Regions from separate parts of the Bradyrhizobium sp. 170 genome, predicted to be linked through region 4. Evidence: riboswitches for the same ligand, from Rfam matches in the RefSeq annotation. Region 4 holds a riboswitch; each other region holds the start of a gene.
The links. A riboswitch is a leader RNA that binds a small molecule or an ion and turns the genes downstream of it on or off. The one in region 4 is predicted to bind cobalamin.
Positions count from the first base shown of each region.

Region 1: it holds a riboswitch for cobalamin, as region 4 does, so the genes downstream of both, IVB05_RS07340 (TonB-dependent receptor) here and metE (5-methyltetrahydropteroyltriglutamate--homocysteine S-methyltransferase) in region 4, are expected to answer to the same signal.
Region 2: it holds a riboswitch for cobalamin, as region 4 does, so the genes downstream of both, IVB05_RS02245 (TonB-dependent receptor) here and metE (5-methyltetrahydropteroyltriglutamate--homocysteine S-methyltransferase) in region 4, are expected to answer to the same signal.
Region 3: it holds a riboswitch for cobalamin, as region 4 does, so the genes downstream of both, metE (5-methyltetrahydropteroyltriglutamate--homocysteine S-methyltransferase) here and metE (5-methyltetrahydropteroyltriglutamate--homocysteine S-methyltransferase) in region 4, are expected to answer to the same signal.

Region 1 is NZ_CP064703.1:1,527,176-1,534,279, forward strand. It holds gene IVB05_RS07310 (cobyrinate a,c-diamide synthase) at 1-199, shown strand, start outside; gene cobA (uroporphyrinogen-III C-methyltransferase) at 196-921, shown strand; gene IVB05_RS07320 (energy-coupling factor ABC transporter permease) at 1,027-1,704, shown strand; gene cobF (precorrin-6A synthase (deacetylating)) at 1,750-2,499, shown strand; gene cobT (nicotinate-nucleotide--dimethylbenzimidazole phosphoribosyltransferase) at 2,527-3,579, shown strand; gene IVB05_RS07335 (histidine phosphatase family protein) at 3,590-4,162, opposite strand; cobalamin riboswitch at 4,283-4,484, shown strand; gene IVB05_RS07340 (TonB-dependent receptor) at 4,599-6,956, shown strand; gene IVB05_RS07345 (PepSY domain-containing protein) at 6,969-7,104, shown strand, end outside.
Region 2 is NZ_CP064703.1:488,871-495,974, forward strand. It holds gene IVB05_RS02240 (hypothetical protein) at 1-82, opposite strand, end outside; gene IVB05_RS02245 (TonB-dependent receptor) at 210-2,486, opposite strand; cobalamin riboswitch at 2,599-2,798, opposite strand; gene IVB05_RS02250 (iron ABC transporter permease) at 2,945-3,988, shown strand; gene IVB05_RS02255 (ABC transporter ATP-binding protein) at 3,985-4,767, shown strand; gene IVB05_RS02260 (ABC transporter substrate-binding protein) at 4,767-5,603, shown strand; gene IVB05_RS02265 (MBL fold metallo-hydrolase) at 5,693-6,733, opposite strand; gene IVB05_RS02270 (hypothetical protein) at 6,869-7,104, opposite strand, start outside.
Region 3 is NZ_CP064703.1:1,589,501-1,596,604, reverse strand. It holds partial or broken gene ltrA (group II intron reverse transcriptase/maturase) at 1-637, opposite strand, end outside; partial or broken gene metE (5-methyltetrahydropteroyltriglutamate--homocysteine S-methyltransferase) at 1,488-3,803, opposite strand; cobalamin riboswitch at 3,903-4,103, opposite strand; gene IVB05_RS07670 (hypothetical protein) at 4,193-4,408, opposite strand; gene IVB05_RS07665 (4Fe-4S binding protein) at 5,189-5,392, opposite strand; gene IVB05_RS07660 (EAL domain-containing response regulator) at 5,924-7,104, opposite strand, start outside.
Region 4 is NZ_CP064703.1:1,032,008-1,039,111, reverse strand. It holds gene IVB05_RS04935 (short-chain fatty acyl-CoA regulator family protein) at 1-28, opposite strand, end outside; gene IVB05_RS04930 (acyl-CoA thioesterase) at 164-595, shown strand; gene IVB05_RS04925 (MmgE/PrpD family protein) at 592-2,145, shown strand; gene prpC (2-methylcitrate synthase) at 2,157-3,329, shown strand; gene prpB (methylisocitrate lyase) at 3,340-4,260, shown strand; cobalamin riboswitch at 4,356-4,570, shown strand; gene metE (5-methyltetrahydropteroyltriglutamate--homocysteine S-methyltransferase) at 4,680-7,067, shown strand.

The DNA.
Region 1 (7,104 bases), 500 kb from region 4:
GCTTGCTGCACCGATACCCGGACACAAGGCCGGCGCACGGCTAAGGGGCCATGAGTTTCATTATTCGATGATCGTCGCGCAGCCTGACACGCCGCTCGCGGTCGTGTGCGATGCGACGGGCGCCGTGGTTGCGGAGACCGGCTCGCGGCGCGATAACACCTCCGGTACCTTCTTCCATCTGATTGCGGAGGACCGGTGAGCGGCTTCGTCTCCTTCATTTCCGCCGGCCCCGGCGATCCCGAGCTCCTGACGCTGAAAGGGGCGGCGCGGCTGCGCGAAGCCGACGTGGTGCTCTATGATGACCTCGCATCGGGGGCGATCCTCGATCTGGCCGGTCCAGCCGCCAATCTCGTCGCGGTGGGAAAACGCGCCGGTCGCCCCTCGACCAAGCAGCAGCATGTCAACCGGTTGCTGGTCGATTACGCGGGAACGGGCGCGCGCGTGGTGCGGCTGAAATCGGGCGATGCGGGCATCTTCGGTCGTCTGGAAGAGGAGCTCGAGACACTCCGCGCGGCAGGGATCGGCTACGAGATCGTCCCAGGCGTCACCGCGGCCTGCGTCGCGGCGGCGCAGACCGGCATTCCCCTGACCCGACGGCATACGTCGCGCCGGGTCCAGTTCGTGACCGGCGCCGATGTCACCGGTGAATTGCCCGCGAACCTGAACTGGGCGGCGCTGGCCGATCCGGAGGCGACGACCGTCGTCTATATGGGCCGGCGCACGTTCCCGGTCCTGGCCGCGAAGCTGATCGAGCATGGCCTCGCGCCGAGCACGCCGGCGCTGTTTGCCGAATCCTTGGGCCGCACCGACGAGCGGCTGGTCCGCACCACGATCGAGGAGCTCGCCGAACAGCTCGCGCGAGGCGGAGCGGCGAAGACCGCCGCCGTGATCCTGTTCGGCGCGTTGGCGGAGATGACGTGAGATGACACCGTCGCCGACCCTCGCTCGCCGCTTGACGCGTGCTCTTCGAAAGAGTCAATTTTGACGCCAAAGCCGTCGGTGTGACGGCAGGAAGGACTTGAGGCCATGCATATCGAACCGGGAATTGTGACGGGTGCAAAACTCGTGCTGAGCTATGCTACCGGAATTGCCGCAGGCGGCGTCGCTCTCAAGCTAGCGGCGGATAGCGTGCGCGAGCAAGGCATCGTTTCATTTGCCGTGCGCACGGTTGCGACGACAGCGCTGGTGTTCTCATTCTTCGAGATCCTGCCGCACTTCCGCGTCGGAGTCTCCGAGGTGCACTTCATCCTCGGTTCCACATTGTTCCTGCTGTTCGGTGCCGCACCCGCCGCGTTCGGACTCGCATTGGGTCTTCTGCTGCAAGGCCTGTTCTTCGTGCCGACGGACCTGCCGCAATACGGCATGAACTTGACGACGCTGGTGGTGCCGCTGTTCGCGATCCACGCGCTGTCCCAGCGCATCATTCCCCGCAACACCGCCTATGTTGACCTGCAATATCGCCAGGCGTTGGCGCTTTCGACGACGTACCAGTCCGCCATCGTCGCGTGGGTTGCATTCTGGGCGCTCTACGGTGCGGGCTTTGGCGCGACGAATCTCGCCAACATCGCGATGTTTGCAGGATCCTATGCGCTGGTCATTGTGATCGAGCCGCTGGCGGATCTTGCCGTGCTCGCGCTGGCAAAATCGCTGCGTGGCGTTACGGCCTACGGCTTCGTCACCCCGCGCCTGCACAACGCCGTGTAGAGATAACGTGAGGGGCGGCTGCCACGGCCGCCCTTCGCACAGGTTATGCTGACGCTCTCCCTGATAGGTATCGGCTGCGGCGATCCCGAGCAGCTCACGCTCGCTGCGATCCGCGCGATCAACGCTGCCGATCTCGTCCTCATCCCGCGCAAGGGCGCGGCGAAGTCCGATCTCGCCGAACTGCGGCGGGCGATTTGCGCCGATGTGCTCACGAGCGACAAGGCGCGTATCGTGGAATTCGATCTGCCCGTGCGCGATGCCGGCGAGGCGGACTACCGCCGGGGCGTTGACGATTGGCACGACGCTGTCGCTGCAACTTGGTTACAGGAGGTCGCGAGCCACCTTGGCAGCGACGGCCGCGTGGCCCTGCTGATCTGGGGCGACCCGTCGCTCTACGATTCCAGCCTGCGCATCGCGCGAAGGCTGGACCCGTTGCCGGCGATCGAGGTGATCCCGGGCATTACGTCGATCCAGGCGCTGTGCGCGGCGCATGCGCTGCCGCTCAACGACATCGGCGAGCCCTTTCTCGTTACGACGGGGCGGCGGCTGCGCGAAGCCGGCTGGCCTGACGGCACCGACACCGTGGTCGTGATGCTTGATGGCGGCACCGCCTTTCAATCGCTGGAGCCGAAAGGCCTGCACATCTGGTGGGGCGCCTATCTCGGCATGTCCGATCAAATCATCATGTCCGGTGAGCTTGCCGAGGTTGGCCCTCGCATCGTCGCGACGCGGCAAGAGGCGCGCGAACGGCATGGCTGGATCATGGACAGCTACATTCTCAAGCGCAGGCCGTGAGGCGGCTGCATGCAGAGGCAGAACAACATGCTTCCCGAGTGGGTCTCCCAGAACTGCCCTGATGTCTCGGCCGTCCATCGCGAGGCGGCGCTCGCGCGGCAGGGGCAACTGACAAAGCCGACCGGTGCGCTCGGCCGGCTCGAGCACATTGCGGTCGAGCTTGCCGGTTTGCAGCAGACGGAAAAACCTCGCGCGGCGCGCGTGCCGATCATCATCTTTGCCGGCGATCACGGCATCGTCGCGCAGGGCGTGTCGGCCTATCCGCAGGAGGTGACGATCGCGATGATGGCGAATTTCGCCGCGGGCGGCGCTGCGATATCGGTCTTGGCACGCGAATTGGGTTTGGGTCTCGAAGTCGTCGACGCCGGCACGTTGGCGGGAGCGCCGCTGGCGGGTGTCGTCACCGACAAGCCGCGCTGTGGCAGCCGCGATTTCAGTGTGGAGGCGGCGCTTAACCCGAGCGAGCTGGCGTTCGCCTTTGAATGCGGCCGGCGCGCGGTGCTGCGCGCAGAGGCCGGGCATCCTGATCTACTCATCTTCGGAGAAATGGGGATCGGCAACACCACGACCTCGGCAGCAATCGCTTCGGCCCTGCTCGGCGTGAGCGCCGAAGAGATCGCAGGTAGCGGAACCGGTGTCGATACCGCCGGCCGGGCCCGCAAGGCGCGGCTGGTTGATGCCGCGCTGGCCCTGCACAGGCTTGCGGGGGCTTCTGCCGAAAAGATCTTGTGTGCAGTTGGGGGTCTCGAGATCGCCGCCATCTGCGGTGCGATCATCGCAGCCGCGCAGGGGCGCATTCCGGTCCTGATCGACGGCTTCATCGTGTCAGCTGGAGCGCTCGCGGCGGTGCGTCTCAATCCGTCGTGTCAGCCATATCTCTTGCCCTCGCACCAATCGGCGGAGCAGGGACATCGCCTGATTCTTCGCGCGCTCAACATCCATCCTCTGGTCAGCCTGGACCTGAGGCTCGGCGAGGGATCTGGTGCCGCGATCGTACTGCCGCTGGTGCGGCTCGCATGCGCCCTGCACAACGGCATGGCGACCTTTGCGCAAGCCAACGTGCCGGATCGGCCGGCCTGATGACGGCGCTTCAAGCAGCGCGCTGATTGACCGATAGCACCCGCCAGCCATTCGACAGCCGATCGATGCGAGTGAGGAAGAGCGGGTCGATGACGAAGCGGAGGGCAGCCTGCGGGGTGAGGTCAAGTGCGATGCACAGCGCAGCGCGGATGGTGCCGGAATGGACGACAAGGATTGCCGGTCCGGTCCCGATCTGATCGAGGCCCTGCCGAACCCTGACAATCTGATCCTCAAAGCTTTCGCCGCCCGGCGGCCGGGAGTGAGCCGGATCGCTCCAGAACTTTGCGTAGCCTTCGCGGCCGGCAGCGGCGAGATCGTCGTGGCGCTGCCCGGTCCAGTCGCCAAAATCCTGCTCGCGGAATTCGGGCACCAGGATCGGGTCACGCCCCAGCGCACGCGCCGTGTCGACGGTCCGTCGCGACGGGCTTGCGTAGCTTGTGGCGTCCTGCGGCAGATGCCGTCTCAGCGCTTCAAGTTGCGTCCGGTCGTTGAGATCCGCGGGGGCGTCCGAGGCATGGATCGTCCCTGCGACGCCATTGACGACGGCATGCCGGACCAGCCAGAGGAAGGTGTCCCCTTCCATTCAACGTCTCCACCTACGTCAGAGCAGTAACGCGATAGCACGCTCCGGTAAGCAATTGTCAATGTAGAGATCGCTGCGACAAGGACACCCAGACTGCACATTGACTCCGCGCTCGTCTTAATCCTAGATGCACGCGACGGTTTCCCCTTACGGGGGTGAAAAGGGAATGCGGTGCGAGGAGGTTTCCTCAATGCCGTAGCTGCCCCCGCAACTGTGAGCGGAGAATGTTGCGTCACGAGCCACTGGGCATCTCGGTCCCGGGAAGGCGACGCAAGGTAACGACCCGCAAGCCAGGAGACCTGCCGTCAGCCGTGGTCACACGCGAAGATGTCGGTCGGGGAGTACAGACATTCGGCTTCACCCGAGGCTTAGCAAGCTGGAGGTTGAGACCTGGGTCGCTGTGACGTGCCACTGACGTCATACCGAGGTATCAACCATGTCGTCTCTTCGTGCCGCCCGGTCGGGCAAATTCTTGCTCGCATCCGGCGTTCTCTCTTATTTTGCTTCCCTCGACATCTCCGTAGCCTGGGCGCAACAGGCGAGCTCCCGTGAGCAATTGCCACCCGTCGAGATTTATCCGGGTGCCGATCAGAAGCGCAGACCGGCAAAGCCGGCCGGTCGCGACGAACGCGGCGCGCGCCATACGGCGGCAAGCAGAGCCACGTCCGCCGCGACAGCACCGAAGCCTGATGAGCAAGCAATGCAGACGCCGCCGAACACGAACGCTGTCGCCAAGGGCGCTTCGCGTCTTGGCCTGACCGTGCGCGAGATTCCGGCAACCGTCGAGGTGATTTCAGCTGAGACGATCCGTGAGCAAGGCTATCGGACGGTGTCGGAAGTCGCGCAAGGCGCGGTCGGCGTGACGTCCGGTGACAATCCGGCCGAGCCCTCGGCCTTCTCGATGCGCGGCTTCACCAACAGCCAGATCAACGTGCTCTACAACGGCATCAAGATCGGTCCGCAGAACATGACGTCGCGTATCATGGATGCGGCCAATCTCAAGGCAGTGGAGTTTCTGAAGGGACCAGCCTCACTGTTGTCGGGCGAGGGTGCCGCAGGCGGTGCGGTCAATTTCTTGACCAAGCAGCCGCACATCGGGCCGATCCGGAACGAGGCGTACTTCTCCTATGACTCGCTGAATTCGTTCCGGAGCTACTACGGCTCCGGCGGCAGCACCAACATCCAGAGCCTGGACTACCGGTTCGACATCAGCCGCTCCTCACTCAACGGTTTTGCCGACGACACCAACACGAAGACGCTCGACGTATCGGGCCAACTGAATTACCGCATATCCGACAATCTCAAGGTCTGGGGCGCCATCGAATACAAGGAGGACCGTTCGAGGGCCTATTGGGGCGTGCCGCTCGTTCCGGTCGCCTTCAGCGGATCCCATGCCACAGCCGGCATTGTCTCCGGGAGCTACGTCTCGAACTACAACGGATCGAACCTGGGGCCCGTCACGATCGACGACCGCACCTTCAACACCAACTACAACGTTCTCGATAATCGTAACGTGGCGAAGGAGGTATGGCTTCGCGGCGGCTTCGAGCTCAGGCTCGCACCCGGTCTGACCCTGAAGAGCCAGGCCTATGGCTATGGCGCCGAGCGCGAGTGGCTCAACAACGAAGTTGAGGCGTTCAACGCCAATTCGAACCTGGTCGATCGCGAGCGCTTCTACGTGGCGCATCGCCAGAAGCTCGCAGGCAACATCACCGACTTGACCTGGGATGCGAACATCGTCGGTATGGATAACCGCCTCGTGACGACGGTTGCGGCGAGCGGCCTCGATTTCGTCCGCCCGGGTGCCGCCAACTTCCCCCACGACCTGGTCACGCTGGTCGATCCCGCGCGCGGATACTACGGCCTGCTGACGACGCAGCGACAGACCGCTCGAATCGACAATGAGTCCCTGTCGTTCGAGGATCGCCTTAAGATCACACGGACATTTGCTCTGGTCGGTGGCCTGCGCATGGAGCATATCGGGCTCGATCGGAATTCGACCGACGCGAACGGCGTGGTGAAGACGGGCTTTCCCTTCTCGAAATCCTGGATGCCGGTGACGGGCCGCATCGGCTACACTTGGGAGGCCGTTCCCGGCCTGACGTTCTTCAGCCAATACGCAACGGGTGCAGACGTGTCGGCCAATAACATTTTTCTGCTCGGGCCGCTCCAGCCGCTCGACCTGACAACATCGCGGACCTATGAAACCGGCGTGAAGCATCTGTTCTGGGACAACCGGGCGGAGTGGTCGTTCTCAGCCTTCGATATCCTGCGCAAGAATGTCTATGCGGCGGCCGGCGGCATGCAGCTCAACTTCGCCGGACGGCAGGAATCGAAGGGCGTGGAGCTCGCAGCCTCCATGCGCCTGACGGAAGCCTGGCGTGTGTGGGGCAACATCGCCTATGTCGACGCGCGCTATGCCGACTACAATTTTGCTGGTGGCTCGTTTTCCGGGAATACGCCGCCGAACGTGCCGCGCGTCGTCGCGAACGCCGGCGCGTCCTACCGGTTCTTCACGCCGTGGCCGGTCGAGCTCGGGGTGATCGGCCGCCATGTCGGCGATCGCTACAACACCGTCACGGTGACGATGAACGCCTGCACGGTGGCCGATCTCTATGCCTTCGTCGACATCCCCAAATCCGTCTTCAATGCCGTCGAGCAAACGCGGCTGACTTTCCGGGTGCGGAATGTGACCGACAAGCGCTACGCGATCTGGGGCGATCCGTTCTATCCCGACCAGATCCTGCTGGGAGCCCCGCGCACCTATGAGATCTCCGCCGCCCTCAAATGGTGAGGTGATTGCCGTATGATGGACGGACTGGTCCTGCTGCACCGATGGCTCGGGGTCGCGTTCTGCCTCCTGTTCGCAATGTGGTTTGCGACCGGCATTGTCATGCACTTCGTTCCGTTTCCGTCGCTCACGGAAGCGGAACGCTTTGCCG
Region 2 (7,104 bases), 540 kb from region 4:
TGGCGCCGAAGGTGCCGAGGCTCCATTGCGTATCGGGATTGGCTATTTCCCGCTGCAAAAGATCGATGGCTGCGGCGCTCATCGCCGCCTGCGGAACGGAAACGGTTCAGGCATCAAAGGACATTCTCCCGGGCAATGCCGAAGGAGAATACCGTCTCGTCAGGTCAGGGCAAGCCGGTCCGGCAGCGGAGCCGAACCGGCTGCTGCGGTCAGAACGTCGCGCCGACCTTCACCATGTAGGTCCTTCCGGGCAGCGGATAGGCCGAGAAGCGGCCCGGCGTAAATGAGCTTGCGATCGCGTAGTCATAGTACTGCGCATCGAACAGGTTGTTCACGCTCAGCGACCAGAAGAAGTGTTCGTAAGCGCCGCTCAGTTTCAAATCGACGGTGGCGTCGGCCGGGATCCGGCGCTGGGTATTCGCCTGGTCGTTGTCCATGATGCGTTCGCTCCAGGCGCGCAGCGTGGCGTCGAACACCAGATAGTTCTGCCAGATATTCCAGGTCACGCCGCCCATGGCTGTGTAGCGGGAAACCAGTGGCACGTCGTTGCCGGCGAACGGCCCTTCGCGGAAGACAGCACGCGTGTAGGCCGCGCCCGCCCGCAGCGACAGGTTGTCGCTGACACGCAGCGACGCGCTGGTCTCGGAGCCGTAGCGGCGGGTTGGACCGAGGTTCACGTTGAAGAACAGCGCTGGGATGAAATGGATCTCGTTCTCGAGGTCCATACCGTAGATGCTCGATTGCATCTGGAACGCGCCGGCCTTGACGCGGAAGCCGCCTTCGATGTCGTGCGAGGTCTGGGTTTTCAGCTGAAAGGTCCCTGGAACGAAGAAGGGGCCGCTGGAGACGCGTTCATCGACGGTCGGAGTACGGAACGCGCGCGCGGCGCGGCCAAACACCGAGAATGTGTTGTTGAGCCGGTGCTCGAGCCCGACGTGCAAGGCGTACTGGGTCTCGTTGCTGTCCAGCGGGGAGGCTTGATCGCTGCAATTAAAGAACATGGCGCAACCGGGCGCGTTGGCGTCGAACCGATCCCGGGCGCTCAGGCTGGTGTTTTGAATCCTGGCGCCATAGGAGAAATCGGTCGTCGGCAACAGGCCTACCGTGTGCTGCCAGTAGCCGGCCAGCGTCTGCTGCGACAGGTCGTAGATGTGGGTCGGCGCAAGGCCCTTGAACGCCCCGCGGTCCTGGCGGAACGTCGCATCGTAATAATCGATACCGGTCAGGATCTGTGAGGGCACCCCGAGGATCGAGTTCTTGATGCTCAATCGTGGCGTGATCGACCAGGTCTGCAATGATGCGTCGTTATAGGTGGAGGAGAAGCTCGGAAATGGCGACGCAAACGGTATCGCGCCGAAGAATCCGCTTTGCGTTTTCTTATCTCTGACGCCGCCATCGACGATCAGTTCAGCGCCGTCCCACAGGGTCTTGGTGAATCCGGCGGTCGCGCTGGCGCCCTGCTGGTTGCCGTAATCGAACGGCGTATTTGTGCCCCTGCGATCGGTGACGAGTTGATTTAGCCCGATCGAGGGATCGACGGTGCGTCCGCCCGGAAAACCGAGCTTCTGGTCGTCGCCGGTCACCGTAAGGAAGGCCTTGAGGTCTGGTGTGGTGTAATTGAGATTGCCGACCCCATTGCGCTGATCGAGCGCGTTGTTGACCCTGTAACCGTCAGACTTGATGGCGTTGCCGTAGAATGACGTCGACCATGGTCCCGAATTCAGCGCCGTCGAGACCGAGGCCATACGCTGGTTGAAGGAGCCGACACCGGCCTCCGCGCGCATGGCGACCGGCGGGCCGCTGACGCCGTTCTTCAGGACGATATTGATGACACCGCCGACGGCATTGTCGCCGTAGAGCACCGCGCCGCTGTTGCCGCGCGTGATTTCGATACGCTCGATCGAATCGCGCGGAATGGTCGAGAGATCGACGCCGGCCATGTCGATGTCGTTGAGCCTTCGGCCGTTGATGAGCACCAGGGTATTTGAGGTGGCGAAAGCGCCGAAGCCGCGGAGGTCGACCGACGTCTTGGCGCCGTTGACGCCGCCATAGAGGCTGGTCAGCTGCACGCCAGGCGTTTGCGCGATGATTTCCTGCAACGTTTGGGCCGGCGAATGCGCGATCTCTTCGGCAGTAATAACGGTCGACGCCGTGCCGACGATGCCGGAGAACTGACGGCCGCCGCTGCCGCCCGCGCCTTGCGAAACGCTTTGCGATGCGACGTTCGAGCTGGCCCCTGCCGCGGGCCGCGTGCCGGTCGACGGCGCAGCCGCCGGTACGACGCGTCGCGAGGTTGATGGCTCATCGTAGGTCGGCTTGGCGCGGGTCCGGTTCGGGTCGGTGGGCGAGGTGATCTCGATCGGCGGCAATTGCTCGGATGGCGTCTGCTGTGCCTGCGCGCCGGAAATGCCGAGCGACGCGACAGGTATCAGGAAACTGGAGGCAAGCCAGTAGCGGCGCTGCCGCGTGGCGATGATGGAAGACATGGTTCAGGCCTCGGTATGACGTCAGTGGCACGTCACAGCGAACCAAGTCTCACCATGTGCTTTGAGCAGCTTAGGTGAAGCTAATGCCTGTACTCCCCGACCGACATCTTCGCGTGTGACCACGGCTGACGGCAGGTCTCCTGGCTCGCGGGTCGTCACCCTTCGTCGCCTTCCCAGGACCGAGATTCCCAGTGGCCTATGACGAAGGATTCGCCGCTTACAGTTGCGGGGGCAGCCGCGGAATTGGGGAGTTTCCCCGCACCGCATTCCCTTTTGATCCCCAAAACGGGAACCGTCAGGAACTATGGTAGAAGTTTGTCAAAGTTCGAGTCAATCCGCCTTGGGCGCGCTCGCGATGTCAACTGGACGAGTGCGCTATTTTTGCCGCATGAGCACTGCTGCCCGCTCCTTGCCTGAGCTCCTGTACCGGGGCGGGTAAAACTGCTTTAGGACGATCGATGAGTGTTGAGGCTGTAACCGTGACCAACGAGGATGCCGCGCGCCGGCGGATCGGCGCGACCGCGGCGCTTGCCGTTCTCGTTGTGCTGCTGGTGCTGATCTCGCTCGGCATTGGGCCGGTGCGGCTGTCGCCGCTTGCGGTGGCGGAAGCGCTGTTCGGCGGCGGCAGCGACGTGTCGCAGGTGATCGTGCGCGAAATCCGCCTGCCGCGGACGCTGCTGGCGCTGGCGATCGGCGCCATTCTCGGGCTGTCAGGTGCGTCGCTGCAGGGCCTGTTGCGCAATCCGCTGGCGTCGCCCTCGCTGTTCGGCGCCCCGCAATCGGCAGCGTTCGGCGCCGTGCTGGTGATCGCGCTGGGGCTGGCCGACGTGCGATCCTACGCATTGCCGGTCGCGGCGATCTGTGCGGCGTTCGTTTCGGTGTTCGTGCTGCTCTCGATCGCCGGCCGCAATGCGGGGCTTTTGATCCTCATTCTCTCCGGCTTGGCGATTTCGAGCTTTGCGGGTGCCGCCACCGCGCTGGTAATGAACCTCTCCAGCAACCCTTTCGTGGTGCTGGAGATCGCGTTCTGGCTGCTGGGGTCGCTGGAGGACCGCAGCTTTCAGCACGTTACGCTCGCGCTGCCGTTCATCATTGCCGGTGCGATCATGCTGTTCAGCCAGCGCCATGCGTTTCGCGCGCTGAGCCTGGGCGAGGAAACCGCGCAAAGCCTCGGCGTCGATGTCGGGCGTTTGCGGCTGTTCGTGATTTCGGGCGTCGCACTCGGCGTCGGCGGCGCGGTCGCCGTCACCGGCACCATCGGTTTCATCGGGCTCGTTGCACCACATCTGATGCGGCCGTTGATCGGCTACGACCCGGGGCGACTTTTGGTGCCGAGCGCGCTCGCAGGCTCCGCGCTGCTGCTCGCGGCCGACATCGCGGTGCGCATCATCCCTTCGACCTCCGATATCAAGGTCGGCGTGCTGACCTCGATCATCGGCGTGCCGTTCTTCCTCTATTTGATCATGCGCGAACGCCGCGCGCTCGGCGGAGGCGTCGCATGAGCGAAACGGCACTGCTGACCGCAAAGGGGCTCGGCGTGCGGCTCGCTGGCCGCGTCGTGCTGAAAGATGTTTCGCTGTCGCTGTCGCCGGGCCATCTGGTGGCGCTGGTCGGGCCGAACGGCGCCGGCAAGACCACGCTGCTACGGGCGCTGGCGGGATTGATCCCGTCCGAAGGCGAGATCGAGATCGGCGGCGTCGCATTGGCTTCGCTGCCGCTGCGCGAGCGCGCAAAACGCTTCGGCTATCTGCCGCAGGGGCATGTCGTGCACTGGCCGCTGCCGGCGCGGGATATCGTGGCACTCGGCCGCTATCCACATGGCGCCACCGATCCGGCGCGGCTGTCGCCAAGGGATGCGGAGGCGGTGCTGCGGGCGATGCAGGCGGTCGACGTGATCGAGTTCAGCGATCGCCGCGTCACCGAATTGTCCGGCGGCGAGCGCAGCCGCGTCGCGCTGGCCCGCGCGCTGGCGGTGGAGGCACCGGTCATCCTGGCCGACGAGCCGACTGCCTCGCTTGACCCGCGGCATCAGATCGACGTCATGAAGAATTTGCGCGCGACCGCCGACAAGGGCGTGCTCGTCATTGTCGTGACGCATGATCTGGGATTGGCGGCGCGGTTTGCCGACCATGTGCTGGTGCTGCGTGAAGGCCGCCTGGTGTCGCAGGGCGGGCCGGCGGCGGCGCTGTCCGAGCAGGTGATGGCTGACGTGTTCAGGATCTCGGCCTATCGCGCGGAATTCCAGCGCGAGGCCGTGATCGTGCCCTGGGCGGATATTTGATGCAACGCCGGCTGGCATTTCTGGTCGCGGTGCTTGCACTTGCGTTGCCGGGCAGCACTGCGCTCGCCGCCAATCTGCCGCGCCTGGTGTCGATGAATGTCTGCACCGACCAATTGCTGCTGACGCTGGCCGACCCCGAGCAGATTCTGGGATTGAGCCGGTTTTCGCGGGACGGCTGGCAATCGCAGGCCGGCGACATCAGCCGCTATCCGGTCTTGTCCGGAGGCGCCGAGGACGTGCTGCTCATCAGGCCCGACATCGTCGTCGCCAGCGCGTTCGACAAGCGTTCGACGCGGGAGCTGTTGAAGACCAAGGGGCTTCGCCTTGCCGAACTCGCCGTGCCGCGGACCCTCGACGAAGCGCGGCAGCAGATCCGCGAGGCCGGCGAGATCACCGGACATCCCGATCGCGCGGCGGCGGAAATCGCGCGGCTCGATGCGGCGCTGGCGCGCGCCCGCCGCGCGGTCTCGGAGCGGCATTATCGTGTGCTGCCGTTGTCGCGGCGCGGCTGGGTGGCGGGCAGCGACAGCTTTGTCGGTTCGCTGCTGGCCGAAACCGGGCTGCGCAGCACGGCCGGCGATCTCGGCTTCGCCTTTGGCGGGTTTGCCTCGCTGGAGGCGATCGTGAATCTGCGGCCGGACTTCATCGTGGTTTCGCAGGCCGGCGATACCGCGAGGGACGACGGCCAGGCATTTCTGTTGCATCCGGCGCTGGAGCGCTTCTATCCGCCGGAAAAGCGCATCGTGATTCCGGAGCGCATGACCGAATGCGGCGGCGTGCTGCTGGCGGATGCACTCGATGCGCTGACGGCGGAAGTGAAGCGGGTGGGAAAGTGAATTCGTAGCCCGGATGGAGCGAAGCGCAATCCGGGAATCTTTCGCGGCATCCCGGATTTCGCTTCGCGCCATCCGGGCTACGACGGCGACTACCCCATCACCACCGGCCCGCCGACCTTCTTCCACGCGTCGATACCGCCTTCGATATGCGCGGTGTTGGCCAGCCCCGCATTCTTCGCGGCCGTCACCGCCATCGCGGAGCGTTCGCCGAAGGCGCAGAAGAACACGACGCGGCGGCCGGTGGCGGCGGCGACTTCGCGCAGCATGCCGCCGGGCTTCAGGCTCTCGGCGATGCCGGGATAGGGCGCATGCAGCGCGCCCGAGATCGTGCCGTGCTTGGCGCGCTCGCTCACCTCCCGCAGATCGACCAGCAGGATATCGGGCCGGCCGAGGCTGTTGATCGCGTCACGGGCAGAGAGCGCGAGCCCCTGTTTGGCGAGATCCTCCTGATGCAGGCCGACATGCATGTTGGCGGGCACCGCCACGTCCATCATCTTCGGGTTCGGCAGCTTCAGATTGGCCATCAGCTCGATATATTCGTCGACCGAGCGCACTTGCAGCCGCGGATTGTAACGCCGCTCCTCGCCGATGGTGGAAACCGTGTCCCCCTTGTAGTCGTGGGCGGGGAACACCATGGTTTCATCAGGCAGTTTCAGCAGCCGGTTGAAGATCGATTCATATTGGGCGCGCGAAGAGCCGTTCTGAAAGTCAGTGCGGCCGGTGCCGCGGATCAACAGCGTATCGCCGGTGAAGACGCGGTCGCCCATCAAATAAGAGTAGGAATCGTCGGTGTGGCCGGGCGTGTACATGACGTCGAGGCTCAGCCCCTCGATCATCACCTTGTCGCCGTCGGAAACCCGCATCGACACCACGTCGGCCTTGCTTTGCTCGCCCATGATGGTGATGCACTGGGTGCGGTCGCGCAGTTCGCCGAGGCCGGTGACGTGATCGGCGTGTAGATGGGTGTCGACCGCTTTCACCAGCCGCAGATCGAGCTCGCGCAGAAGCTGGCAATAGCGGTCGGCCTTCTCCAGCACGGGGTCGAGGATCAACGCCTCGCCGCCGGCGCGGCTGGCCAGCAGGTAGCTGTAGGTGCCCGAAACGCTGTCGAAGAGCTGACGAAAGATCATGGCTACACGTCCGTATTAATTCGGATCGGATCAGGGGGCGGATGTAGCTCCAGCCCCTGCTACTGCAATTCCGTCAATTATACCACGCCTGACGTCACGATGGTGGCATCAGGCAGAACCAAAATCTCGCGTCCCTCATGGCCGAACGAGCGTATATCCGTTCTCGGTCAGGAAAAGAATTTGCGCCACGCCGACCTGCACCGGCGTCGCCGCTGATATGAACTCCGGCCGCTGGCCGGCCTCACGTTCGAGCGTATCGACGGTGTTGAGGCAGATGTCGAAACGCGCGCCTTGCGCCACCAGGCTCTCGACCATCTTGCGGTTGGGATTTTCAGGGCGCAGCAGCTCGATGCCGGGACCGAACGCCACGA
Region 3 (7,104 bases), 560 kb from region 4:
CGAACGTAGACGTTCGCATCGTCGGCGTAACACACGAAGCAATGGCCCCGATGTTGCAGCGCCTTGTCCACTTCATCGAGCAGGACATTGGCCAGCAGCGGCGATAGCGGCCCGCCTTGCGGCGTCCCCATCGTACGCGTCTGGACCACGCCATCGTCCATGATTCCGCTGTTCAGATACGCCCGGATCAGCCGGATGACTCCGGTGTCCCCGATCCGTTTCTGAAAGCGGTCGATGAGGATGTCGTGATTGACCGGGTCAAAGAACTTTTCCAGGTCCACATCCACCACGATCCGGCGACCCGATTGCACGTATGACTGCGCCGCGAGGACGGCATCATGCGCGCTTCGACCGGGCCGGAAGCCGTAGCTGTGCTCGCGAAGGTCGGATCAAAAATGGGCTGCAGCACCTGCAGCAGCGCCTGCTGGATCCAACGATCCGTCACCGTCCGAATGCCAAGCTCGCGCTCGCCACCGTCAGGCTTGGGGATCGTCACCCGTCGTACCGGACTGGGCCGGTATGTCCCCGACAATAGGTGCTCGCGGATCGCCCGCCACGCCGTACGCAGATGTGCGACGGTCTGGTCAATGTGCAGACCGTCCCCACCAGCTGCGCCTTTGTTGGCCCGCACCCGCTTGATCGCGCAGCCCGCAGCTTCGCTCCACGCCCACACTCGGTCACCCTCGTGCAGTTGCGCTTCGCTTCGCTCGTTGTGATCAACTCGCGACGGGACTTTCACCCATAAGAGTGCGCCCATGCTGGGCGCACCACAAAAAACGCCCGGCCTCCTCGGGAGGCCGGGCGAAAGTCACGCAGGAACAACGCTGTTTTACGCATCGCACCAGCTTTCGTCGGTAGGGAGGACTACCGGCGATCGATTTACGGCGAGGGCATTCGCCGTCAAACAACGAGAAGCGGATATCACTCCGCGCGAAATCTGGAGCCGCTTGCCTTCCGCTCCTGTCGGAAACTTCGCGCCTTGTCCACCACTCGCCCGCTGTCCGGTTGGCAGGGCAGTGCCTTGATTGAGCTGGGATCCTTTGCGCAAGCGGTTTGGCTGCCGTGCCCTGAAACACAAGCGACAGTTTGCCGTCGCGCAGCAGCATTTGGCACCCCCAAACACCAACAACGCTCGATTATCTTCCGGAAGAGCGTGCCAAGGCGCCAATTTCGTATGACATTCCGTAAGGGCGGTAAAATAGATTGTTGTGATGGGACGCATCCACGCGATGGATAAATGAAAAATAGCGCTGTGCTTCGCGTCGAGCGTTAATGACTTCGGAATATGTGACCGGATCGGGCATCGCCGGCACGCTGTCCGCCGTCGGATCGAAAACCGAGCTTGTCGCCGGCTGTATGCGACCGCCTCCGCCGGCGCCGGCCGGCATTCCCAGGCGCTGGGAACTTTGGGAGCTCGCAAGGACATCGTAAGCCCCCAAAGCGCGTGCATCTTATTCACAAACGCGTTGGCGAAACGCTCCGCACCATCATGGCTCAGCCCGCAACTCGCGCGCGGCGGCCACCATATTGATGAGCGCGGGACGCACCTCCTCCCATCTTCGAGTTTTCAGTCCGCAGTCGGGATTGATCCAGAGCTGCCGATCGGAAACTCGCTGCCGCGCCAACACAATCAGCTGCTTGATTTCCGCCGCTGCGGGAATGCGCGGTGAATGAATGTCATAGACGCCGGGCCCGATCTCATTGGGATATTTTGTAGCTCTTGAAGGCCTCGAGCAATTCCATCTTAGAACGCGACGTCTCGATTGAAATGACGTCAGCATCCATTGCTGCGATCGCATCGATGATTTCGTTGAACTCGGAATAACACATGTGGATATGGATCTGAGTTCCGTCGGCGACAGCGGAGGAGCAAACGCGGGAGCTGTCCACTGCCCAATCGAGATAGTTCCTCCACTGCGATTTGCGTAGCGGCAATCCCTCCCGCAACGCAGCCTCGTCGATCTGGATCATGGTCGCTCCAGCCGCCTCAAGGTCGATGACCTCATCTCGGATCGCAAGAGCGATCTGACGGCATGTCTCGCTCCGCGAGATGTCGTCGCGGACAAACGACCAGTTCAGGATCGTCACCGGTCCGGTCAGCATAGCCTTGACGGGTTTCTTGGTCAGAGACTGCGCATAGCGCCACCATTCAACGGTCATCGGCTTCGGCCGGGAAACATCTCCGAACAGGATAGCCGGGCGAACGTACCGCGACCCATAAGACTGAACCCAGCCGTGCTTGGTGAAAGCGAATCCTAACAGCTGCTCGGCAAAGTATTGAACCATGTCATTGCGCTCGAACTCACCGTGTACGAGCACGTCCAGGCCGATATCTTCCTGCCACTGCACGGTACGGGCTGTCTCCGCTTTCAGAAGCTGCTCGTACTGCGCGTCATTCAGCGCTCCCCGCGCATGAGCCGCACGCGCATTCCGAACGTCGACCGTTTGCGGGAAGGATCCGATGGTTGTCGTTGGAAACATGGGCAATGCGACGCGACGCGCTGGACGTCGGCACGCTGGGTGAACGCACTGCGACGGCGACGCATGCTATCGTCGATCACGGCCATTCGTCCGGCGACATTCGCATTGTGGATCTCGGGCGATGTTTCGCGGGTCACGGCTGCGTCCTCCGAAAGCGCAAGTTCATCGGCCACCTCGGCAGCATGGCCGGCCAGCGCTTTGCCCAATATCGAAAGTTCCTTGATCTTCTGAACTGAGAACGCCAGCCACGTCTTCAGATTGGGATCGAGATCGGTCTCTAGCTCAATGTCGATCGGAACATGAAGCAGCGAGCAGGAAGGAGCAATCTGAACACGGTCCCTGCCCAGCTTTTTGACCATAGGGGCAAGTTGGTCGAGCAGCGCCGCAAGATTGGAGCGCCAGACGTTGCGACCATCAACGACGCCTAGCGAGACCACGAGATCTCTGCGGGCTGTGGCGACAATTGCGTCCAACTGGTCGGGTGCCCGAACCAGATCGACATGAAGCCCGGCAACGGGCAAGGCCAAGGCTGTTTCAAGATTGTCGCCGATAGCGCCGAAATAAGTGGCCAGCATGATTTTAAGGGCCGGCACAACCTCTGCGAAATGAGCATAGGCCCGGCGGACAGCCGCCCGCGACGCTTCGTCGACGTCCGTCACTAGGCATGGCTCATCGAGCTGAACCCATTCAGCACCGCGCGAGGCTAGTTCGCGGAGGACATCGACATAGACTGGGAGGAGCCGGTCAAGCAGCGACAGCGGATTGAATGCGGGATCTGCGCTTTTGCCGAGCTTCAGGAAAGTGACTGGGCCAACTAGGACGGGGCGCGTTTGGTAGCCGAGGCTTTTTGCCTCCTCATATTCCTCGATCGGCTTTCGAGAGGAATACTTAAAGATCTGATCCTGGTGAAATTCCGGCACCATGTAGTGGTAGTTGGTATCGAACCACTTCGTCATTTCCTGTGCGGCTACGCCAGGCCCATGCTGAGCGTGACCACCGTCCTGAGCGCCACGCGCCATGGTGACGTAGGTCTTGAGCGACACAGGATCTTCGGTCCAGCCGTAGACGTCGGGAATGGCGCCGACCATTACGCTGGTATCGAGCACATGGTCGTAAAACGAGAAGTCATTCGAAGGAATGACGGTCGCACCGCGGGATTTCTGCCGTGCCCAATTAGCGGCACGAAGTTTACACCCCGCCTCGAGGAGCTCGGCTTCGCTGGAGTTTCCCGCCAAGTAGCTCTCGAGCGCGAATTTGAGTCCGCGTCGTGGGCCGATGCGTGACATCCCCAGTGTGGCAACGGGAAGCGAAAGAATAGACATAGCTCAGACGCCATGATTGGGGCAAAGGCCATGGCGGACGCATGCAGCGAATATCGCGTGAGCGATAGCTGCTTGGCGCACACCGGGACACCCCGCCCGTGGACGATATATTGTCGAGGCAGGTCTCCTGGCTCGCGGGTCGTCGCTGCTGTCCGGCCTTCCCGAAGCCGCATGGCTTCAGTGACTTCGTTGGACAGCGGCTCGCCGCTTACAGTTGCGGGGGCAGCGCCGGTATTGCACCGGCTTCCCTCTTAGCTCCGGATCAAACGAAATCCGGAGACCACGACGGCTGGCATTATGCGCACGAGGATCGATCCGTCAACCTACTGGAGTGTCGCTGCGATATTGCCCAAGCGATTGCGAGCTGTACTAGGTGGGCTACAACGGTCTTACTCCCGGCCTGGTGAAAACGCGTGGATCTGTGGAGGCTCCGCTTGTGAATGCGTCCGCTCAACACCCTGTTCGCGTAGTCGGATGAGCTCCGCGAGCAGAACGAACGCGCCGGGCGCTTCGACATCTGCGTGATCGCGACAAAGCCTGGACTTTTCCGTCAGCAGCTTCTCGAACTCGTCCGTAAGGAAGTTGCGATCATCCTCGGCCGGCATCCGTTTGATCACAGTGCCATGAGGCTCTGAGGAATTGCAAAGGCTGGATTACTCCAGGATCGAACGGATGATCAGGTCGGACTGCCTGTGTTCGGCTGCCCCCGCGACGAGCCGCGAGCTCGATCGCCTCCGTGGCGTTGGTCAAGATGATCTCCTCGGTGCGCCAGGCACTCACGTGCTGAGCGACTTTGGCGCGCGCCTTCGTTGTTTCCGTCGCCGCTTGGGGAGTAGTGCAGCCTGGACCTTGGCCTGCGCGACATCGCAGGAACAGTTCCGGACCTCAGGATGCACGCTGACTTGCGAAACTGGAGTAAGCGGCGAGAGGGCGGGCGGCGGGATCGTGCTATGACTTTACGCTCCATGCACTCGTGCACGGAAGCGGATGCCGAGCTTCTCGTACGTCTTCAGGATCTCCGGACCGATCTCGTCGCGCCAGGAGACCGTCTCTTCGGCTTCGGCCGTGACGTCGCTTTAGATATCCTGCAAATCGATCTTGTGATATTTGACGCCCCGTCCACCTCGCCTTGGCTCGTCAGCCAGCGACGATAAGCCTCGACGCGGCGACTGGAGCATCGAGGCGGCCTCGTCCTTATTCGAGACAAATTTGACGGTGTCCTCTGACAGAGCCCTTCGAGGGCTTCTCGGAGAAGATCAGCGCCTTAAGTCATAACGATGTTGATCGACCTCGATGCGCCCCATGCGGTCGGCGGCCTCCTCAAGCTCGACATCTACTACTTCGTTCGCGAAATCGAGCGGTGAAGCCTTCTGGACGCGGGCTGCTTATGCTGTTTTAGACGGGATACAGGTGTCAGGCACCGGACAGACGACCGCGCATTGCGGCGTGTCGCAATGGCCCGCGCACTCCGTACACTTTTTGGCATCGATAACGTAAATGTCACGCTTGAGGCTGATCGCCGCGTTGGGACACTCGAACTCGCATGCCCCACAAACGGTGCATTGCGAAGCGACGATCTTGTAAGCCATGCCTTCCGACTCCTTAGGCGAGCGATGCCATTGGCGATCCCTTTCAAATGCCGTGCCAAACACAGACGCGCTCAATGATGGGCAATTTGCGAGCCCTCGGGCCCTACTCCGAGAGCCAGTCGCGCTGCGAGCTTCCGTCGGTTTGTCTGGCACGGCAGCGCGGAGCCAAGCGACGCTCGACGATTCCGAAACCGGGGCGCGACTAAAAGCCGCGAGCCGACGCACGTCTACGCCGGATCTCGGCAAAGCTCCGGTCACACGCCCTGACTGGAGGTTTTGTGCAAGCCTTCACGGCTACAACGTTAACTCCGCGGATTGACTCGCTGGAGGCTTGCCAAAACGGGTTTGTGCTACAACAAGCTTCGGCGTCGCTTCGGAGGGAAATGAAGTTCCGCCGGGAGGAGCGATACTGGCTTTGCAAAGTGACCGATTTAATTGCAGTCAGCCGCATGCCTGGTGCCGAGTAGGCATGGCGGCGCGGGCGAGCGCTGGTACGCTTTGCCTGGCTGTGCTCAGCCACTCCTCATGCAACTATTTTGGACGAAGTGGAACAGGGCTGAAAGATGACTGTGCAAATTGCTTCAGCGGCATGGCCTTTCCGAACAGATGGCCCTGCGCAAGGTCGAAGCCGAGTTCGGTCACAGCGATAAGGTCGGCGTGGCTCTCCACACCTGCGGCGACGGTGCGCACACTGTACTCTTTGGCTAGATCGACGATATGGCGGCACACCGTTCGCTTCAGGGGCCCATTTCCGCAACCGGCGACGTACTGCCGGTCCACTTTTAATTTCATGAACGGGAATTTTTCCACCCCCATCAGCTGCGGCCAATTGGCGCCGACATTGTCGATTGCAAGGCCAATGTTGTGAAAGCGAACCTCACGCGCGACCTCGATCAGGAGATCTAGGTTCTCGATCGCTTCCTCGCTCTCGATTTCAATCGTCAAGCCGCCGAAAGCGGGGTGCGACGGCATGCGCTGACAGAGATCGCGTACCGCCTGCGGGTCAATCAGGAATGCTGCCGGGAGATTGATGGAGAGATCGATTGAAGTTTGCTGCTCCAGAAGATACTGCCAATCCTTGATCGCGCGGTCGATCACGAACTGCGACAACTCCCTAAAATGCGGATCGTGAGCCTCCGGGATGAAATAGGCCGGTGGAACAACGCCCCAGGTCGGGTGCCGCATTCGCACAAGCGCCTCGGCGCCGCGGCGGCTGAGGGTACACGCGTCAAACTTCGGCTCATACCAGAGCTCAAGCCAGCCAGCGTGTAAGGCTTCCCCGACATGGACCGCGGGACGGGGCGCCGGCTCTCTGGGCAAGAGCATGGCGACCCGATCGCGCAGCGTCTCGGCTGCAAACGGCGTCCTCAGCGGCGGCAGCATAGCAAGTCCATATTCGCCCCCGACCTGCTGCACTGCCGTCATGATGATCGACTCGCGGGCGCCGAACGCCAGCACTCCGCCTGCAAATCCTTCGCGTACGAGTATCTCGAGCAATCGTCCAGGCTCGATCCGATCGGAGCCAATGCCGAGCAGGATCAGATCAGGGAAGTCCGTGCAGAGTACGTGCGGCAGCTCGTCAGCAGTCCCGCATTCGCTGATAACAAACCCCATATCCTCCAGCACATCCCGTAGAAAGGCGCGCAGATGCCGCTTGCCGACGGCCACGCACGCTCGCGGCCGCACCTTACGCTGGCCGAAGATTGCAGGTT
Region 4 (7,104 bases):
ACCGCACGCCCATGAAGGTCTTTTTCATCGCATCACCTTCGCAAACTTTGCAAACTAAGCGGCTTTTCTTCGCAAGACTATGCTTTATCAGCCGTTTCGACGGTGCACGTTTGTAGATATTGCGAAGTCGTGAGGAAATAACAAGTCGTCCGGAGCAGGAAAAATGCATTCAGCGGCGTCGCCAAACCTCCATCCCAACGAAACCCGGTTCGTGGAGATGGTGTTTCCGGAGCAGGCCAATCACTACGGCACGCTGTTCGGCGGCCATGCGCTGAGCCTGATGGGCAAGGCGGCATTCGTCACGGCCACGCGGCACGCCCGCCAGAGCGTGGTGATGGCGACTTCGGACAGAATCGAATTTCATGAGCCCGTCCATGTCGGCGAACTCGTCGAACTCGTCGCCCAGGTCGTGCGCGTCGGCCGCAGCTCCATGACGGTCGCCGTCGACATGATCCGCGAAGACCTGATCAGCGGCCGGCGGAAATCCGCGGTGCGTGGAACGTTCGAGATGGTTGCGGTCAACGAATTCGGCCGTCCGGTTCCGATCGCGCAACCAACCATGACCGATCCAATCCAGAAGGAAGCTGCGTCTTGAAACAGCATAGCGTTCGCACGTCCAAATCGGCCGATCATCTCCCGCGCGCGAGCCAACTGGCCTGGAAGATCGCCGAGGTCGCCGCCGACCCGGTCGCGGTCGAGAGCGATGTGGTGGAGATGCTGGGCAACCGCATCATCGACAACGCCGCCGTTGCCGCGGCCTCGGTGGCGCGGCGTCCCGTTGCCAGCGCGCGAGCGCAGGCCGAGGCGCATCCGTTCCAGCCGGGGGCCACCGTGTTCGGCCTGACAAGGCCGCAGCGGATTTCGCCGGAATGGGCCGCCTGGGCCAACGGCGTCGCCGTCCGCGAGCTCGATTTCCACGACACGTTTCTGGCGGCGGACTATTCGCATCCCGGCGACAACATTCCGCCATTGCTGGCTGTCGCCCAGCACTGCGGGCTGACGGGCGCGGACCTCGTTCGAGGGCTGGCGGCGGCCTATGAAATTCAGGTCGACCTCGTGAAAGGCATCTGCCTGCACGAGCACAAGATCGATCACATCGCCCATCTCGGGCCGTCTGCCGCCGCCGGGATCGGCGCGCTGCTCGGCTTGCCTGCCGAGACGATCTATCAGGCCGTTCAGCAGGCGCTCCACGTCACCACGACCACGCGGCAGTCGCGCAAGGGCGAGATATCGAGCTGGAAGGCCTATGCGCCGGCCTTCGCCGGCAAGATGGCGATTGAATCCGTCGATCGCGTGATGCGCGGCGAAGGCGCACCGTCACCCGCCTATGAGGGCGAGGACGGTTTTATCGCCTGGCTGCTCAGCGGCCCCAAGGCGGAGTACGCAGTGCCGCTGCCGGAAAAGGGCGAACCCAAGCGCGCCATTCTCGACACCTACACCAAGGAGCACTCGGCCGAATACCAGAGCCAGGCCCTGATCGACCTCGCACGCCGGCTGGGACCGAAGATCGGCGATCTCTCGAAGATCGAAAGCATCGTCGTCCACACCAGCCACCACACCCACTACGTCATCGGCACCGGCGCCAACGACCCGCAGAAGATGGACCCGAAGGCGAGCCGCGAAACGCTCGACCATTCGATCATGTATATTTTCGCGGTCGCGCTCGAAGACGGCGGCTGGCATCACGAGCGATCCTACGCCCCCGAGCGCGCCGGTCGCGAAACCACGGTGGCGCTGTGGCGCAAGATCTCGACGATCGAAGACCCCGCATGGACCCGCCGCTACCACAGCCACGATCCGAAGGAAAAGGCGTTCGGCGGCCGCGTTGTCGTGAGACTGAAGGGTGGCTCCGTCATCAGCGACGAACTAGCGCTGGCTGACGCGCATCCGCTCGGCGCCCGCCCGTTCAGGCGGCCGGACTATATCCGGAAATTCCGCAACCTGGCGGAAGGCGTAATCAGCGCGGCTGAGCAGGATCGCTTCATCGCTACGGTGGAACGACTGGCCTCGCTCAAAGCAGGTGAACTGACCGACCTCACCTTCGCGATCGATCCAAAATTTCTCGGCAGCACATCGACGCACGGCATCTTCGACTGGCGCGACACTGCTCCGGTTGCGGTCCAGCGCGCCGCCAGCAATCGATAAGGGAGATTAAAATGACGGACATCAAGCCTTCGCCCAAGAAATCGGTCGCACTTTCAGGCGTGATCGCCGGCGACACCGCGCTGTGCACGGTCGGCCGCACCGGAAACGACCTGCATTATCGCGGCTACGACATTCTCGACGTCGCCGAAAGCTGCGAATTCGAGGAGATCGCGTATCTCCTCGTTCACGGCAGCCTGCCCACCTTGTCGGAGCTCAGAAACTACAAGGCCAAGCTGAAGGCGCTTCGCGGGTTACCTTCAGCGGTATTGCAGACGCTGGAATTGCTGCCTGCCGCCGCGCATCCGATGGACGTGCTCAGAAGCGGCGTTTCCGCGCTCGGCTGCATCCTTCCCGAGGCCCATGATCACAATCAGCCCGGCGCGCGCGACATTGCCGACCGGCTGATGGCCTCGCTTGGGTCGATGCTGCTGTACTGGCACCACTACGCCCACCATGGCCGCCGGATTGACGTCGAAACCGACGACGATTCGATCGGCTCGCACTTCCTGCATTTGCTTCATGGCAGAATGCCGCCGCCATCGCACGAGCGCGCGATGCATACCTCGCTGATCCTCTACGCGGAGCACGAGTACAACGCCTCGACGTTCACGGCGCGCTCGATCGCGGGCACCGGCTCCGACCTCTACTCCGCGGTCACCGGAGCGATCGGCGCGCTGCGCGGGCCGAAGCACGGCGGCGCCAACGAGATCGCGTTCGAAGTGCAGAAGCGCTACGGCGATACGGACGAGGCGGAGGCCGATATCCGCCGCAGGGTCGCGGCCAGAGAGGTCGTCATCGGCTTCGGTCACCCGGTCTACACCATTGCCGACCCGCGCAACAAGGTGATCAAGGAAGTCGCGCGCCGCCTCAGCATCGAGGGTGAGAACACCCGGATGTTCGAAATCGCCGACCGGATCGAGGCCGTCATGGCCGATGCCAAAAAGATGTTCGCCAATCTCGACTGGTTCAGCGCAGTCTCCTACCACGCGATGGGAGTGCCGACCGCGATGTTCACGCCGCTGTTCGTGATTTCCCGTACGTCGGGGTGGGCGGCGCATGTGATGGAGCAGCGCATCAACAACAAGATCATCCGCCCGGCCGCGAACTATATCGGCCCGGAGAATCTGAAGTTTGTGCCGTTGCATGAGCGTGGCAAGGCGGCCATCGCCCCACGCGCCGCGTAAGGAAGCAACAATGGTGTATCTCCTGGGTACTGATCTGGCCGACAGGCCGGCCGGGGTCCGCTTTCGCGATCTCCTGGACAAGCCAGGCATCCTCCAGATGCCGGGCACGCACAACGGAATGGCCGCGCTGCAGGCCCGCGACGCGGGCTTTTCCGCGCTCTATCTGTCCGGCGCGGCGATGACAGCATCGATGGGCCTGCCGGATCTCGGCATCATCACGATCGAGGAAGTCGCCTTCTTCATCCGCCAGGTGGCGCGCGCCAGCGGCCTGCCGGTGCTGGTCGATGGCGACACCGGCTATGGCGAAGCGCTCAACGTCATGAACATGGTGCGCACCTTCGAGGACGCCGGTGCCGCGGCCGTTCACATCGAGGACCAGTTGCTTCCGAAAAAATGCGGCCATCTCAACGACAAGAAGCTGGCGGATGCGCGCGACATGGCGGCCAAGGTCGCCGCCGCTGCCAAGGCGCGGCGTCATCTCTATCTGATTGCGAGAACGGACGCCGCAGCCAGCGAAGGCATGGACGGCGCGGTAGCGCGTGCAAAGCTCTATCTGGAAGCGGGAGCGGATGCGATCTTCCCGGAAGCAATGATTTCGCGCGAGATGTTCCAGGAGTTCGCCAGGCGCATTCCCGGCGTTCCGATGCTGGCGAACATGACCGAGTTCGGCAAGACGCCGTTCTTCACCGCGTCCGAGTTCGAGGCCATGGGCTATCGCATGGTGATCTGGCCGGTATCGTCGCTCCGCGTCGCCAACAAGGCCCAGCAGAATCTGTTCGCCGCCCTCAAACGCTATGGCAGCACCTGCAAGATGCTCGACCAGATGCAGACGCGCGCCGAACTTTACGCAACGATCGGGCTGCACGATTACGAAGCGCTCGACGCCTCCATCATCAGAACCATCGTTCCCACAGGCATGCCGCAGAGGTGAACTGTTCCGTCATCTTGCCGGTCGATATGGAATTCATTGAAAAGCCAATGCGGTCGGCGCCACCCGATCTCGTATTGACTGAGATCGCCGTTGACCTTAACTGAACCCGTCGTGGTTCTTCGGGCTCATTCGGCCCGAAGCTAAGAGGGAAGCCGGTGCGGCCGAAAAGCCAAAGCCGGAGCTGCCCCCGCAACTGTAAGCGGCGAGCCGCTGTCCAACAAAGTCACTGAGACCTTGCGTGGTTTCGGGAAGGCCGGACAGCAGCACTGACCCGCGAGCCAGGAGACCTGCCTCGACAACATACACGTCCTCGGGCGGGGTGTCCCGGTGGTGCGGTTGCGATTCCGCGCGCGCTCCGCCGTCCGCGGAATCCAGACGTGTCACTTCGGCCTTTGCCCCCAACTTTTGGGGTTAAGCCAATGTCTTCTTCTACATCGCCATCTTCTACGTCGTCTCCTTCCACGATCTCCACTTCCTCGCTTCCCGTTGCTTCCCTCGGCACACCACGTATCGGCCCGCGCCGCGAGCTGAAATTCGCATTGGAAAGTTTCTGGTCCGGCGCGATCGACGAGAAGGCGCTGATCGAAGCCGGCGCCGGTCTTCGCGCCGCCAACTGGGCGCGCCAGAAAAAACTCGGCGTCAACGTGATCCCGTCGAACGATTTCTCCTTCTACGACCAGATGCTCGACACGTCAGTGATGGTCGGCGCGATACCGGAAATCTATCGCTGGAACGGCGGCCCGGTCCCGCTTGCGACCTACTTTGCAATGGCCCGCGGCGCGCAAGGCACAACGCACGAGGCGAGCTGCGACCATGCGCATCACGGGCACGACGCCGCGCACGGCGTGCCCGCGCAGGAAATGACAAAATGGTTCGACACCAACTACCACTACATGGTGCCTGAACTGACGAAGGATCAGCAGTTCACCCTCGCCTCTCGCAAACCGATCGAGGAATACGACGAAGCCAAGGCGCTGGGCTATCAGACCCGCCCCGTGCTCGTCGGCCCGGTCACGTTTCTCAAGCTGGCAAAAAGCAAGGACGCCAGCTTCAATCCACTGTCGCTGCTCGACCGGCTGCTGCCGGTCTACATCGACGTGCTGCGCGAACTGGCCTACCGGGGCGCTGAATGGGTGCAGATCGACGAGCCATGCCTCGTGCTCGACCTCGACATCGTCGCCCAGCAGGCACTGCGTTACGCCTATACAGAGATCGCCAACGCGGTGCCGCAGCTCAAGATCATGCTCGCGACCTATTTCGGCGGGCTGGCCGGCAACCGCGACACCGCGCTGGCGCTGCCCATCGCCGGCCTGCATCTCGACCTGGTACGCGCGCCTGAACAGATCGACGGCCTCGCCGATTTTCCGGATGACCGCGTGCTGTCGCTCGGCATCATCGATGGCCGAAACATCTGGCGCGCGGATTTGAGCCGGATCCTCGACCGGCTCGCGCCCGTGATCGCGAAACGCGGCAGGGAGCGTGTGCAGATCGCACCCTCCTGCTCGCTACTGCATGTCCCGATCGATCTGGCGCTGGAAACGGGGCTCGATTCCGAAGTCACAAGCTGGCTGGCGTTCTCGGTACAGAAGCTCGAGGAGCTGACGACGCTCGGGACGGCGCTCGCCGGTGGACGCGGAGCGGTCGAGGCCAGCCTGAAAGCTTCGGACCAGGCAGCCGCCGCCCGCAAGGCCTCGCCGCGGATTCACAATGCGAAGGTGGCGGCGCGCATCGCCGGCATCGATGACGCCATGCGCCGCCGCGCCAGCCCCTTCGCCGACCGCGCCGGCGTTCAGCACGAGCGCTTCAACCTGCCGGCTTTCCCGACCACGACCATCGGCTCGTTTCCGCAGACGCCCGAAGTCAGGAAAGCGCGCGCCGCGCACGCCAGCGGTACGCTGACGGATGAAGTCTACAAGGTTTATTTGCAGGACCAGACGGCCCAGGCGGTAGAGTGGCAGGAAACCATCGGTCTCGACGTGCTCGTGCATGGCGAGTTCGAGCGCAACGACATGGTGCAGTACTTCGGCGAGCAGCTCGCGGGCTTCGCCTTCACCACCCATGGCTGGGTGCAATCCTACGGATCGCGCTACGTCCGTCCGCCGGTTTTGTTCGGTGACGTCTCGCGCCCGAAGCCGATGACGGTCGAGTGGTGGCAGTATGCCCAGTCACTGACGAAAAAGCCGATGAAGGCAATGCTGACCGGCCCCGTCACCATCCTGAACTGGTCGTTCGTGCGCGACGACATCGCCCGCAGCGAGACCTGCCGGCAGATCGCGCTCGCGATCCGCGACGAGGTCGCCGATCTCGAGGCTGCCGGCGCCGGCATGATCCAGATCGACGAGGCGGCGCTGCGGGAAGGCTTGCCGCTGCGCAAATCCGAATGGAAGGCCTATCTGGACTGGGCCGTCGACGCCTTCCGCCTCTGCTCGTCCGGCGTGCGCGACGAGACGCAGATCCACACCCATATGTGCTACTCGGAGTTCAACGACATCATCGGCGCGATCGGCGCGATGGACGCTGACGTGATTTCAATCGAGACCTCGCGCTCGAAGATGGAATTACTCGACGCGTTCAGGGACTACCGCTATCCGAACGAAATCGGCCCCGGCGTCTACGACATCCACTCGCCGCGGGTACCCGAGATCGGCGAGATGACCGGCCTGCTCAAGCTCGCGCGAGCGCGGCTTTCCGACGCCCAGATCTGGATCAATCCGGATTGCGGATTGAAGACCCGCAAATGGGAAGAGGTGCGGCCCGCGCTCGTCAACATGGTGGCGGCGGCTCGCGAATTGCGGGCGCTGGCGTAGCACAGGAGCTGCGTAGGGTGGGCAAAGGCGCACTTTG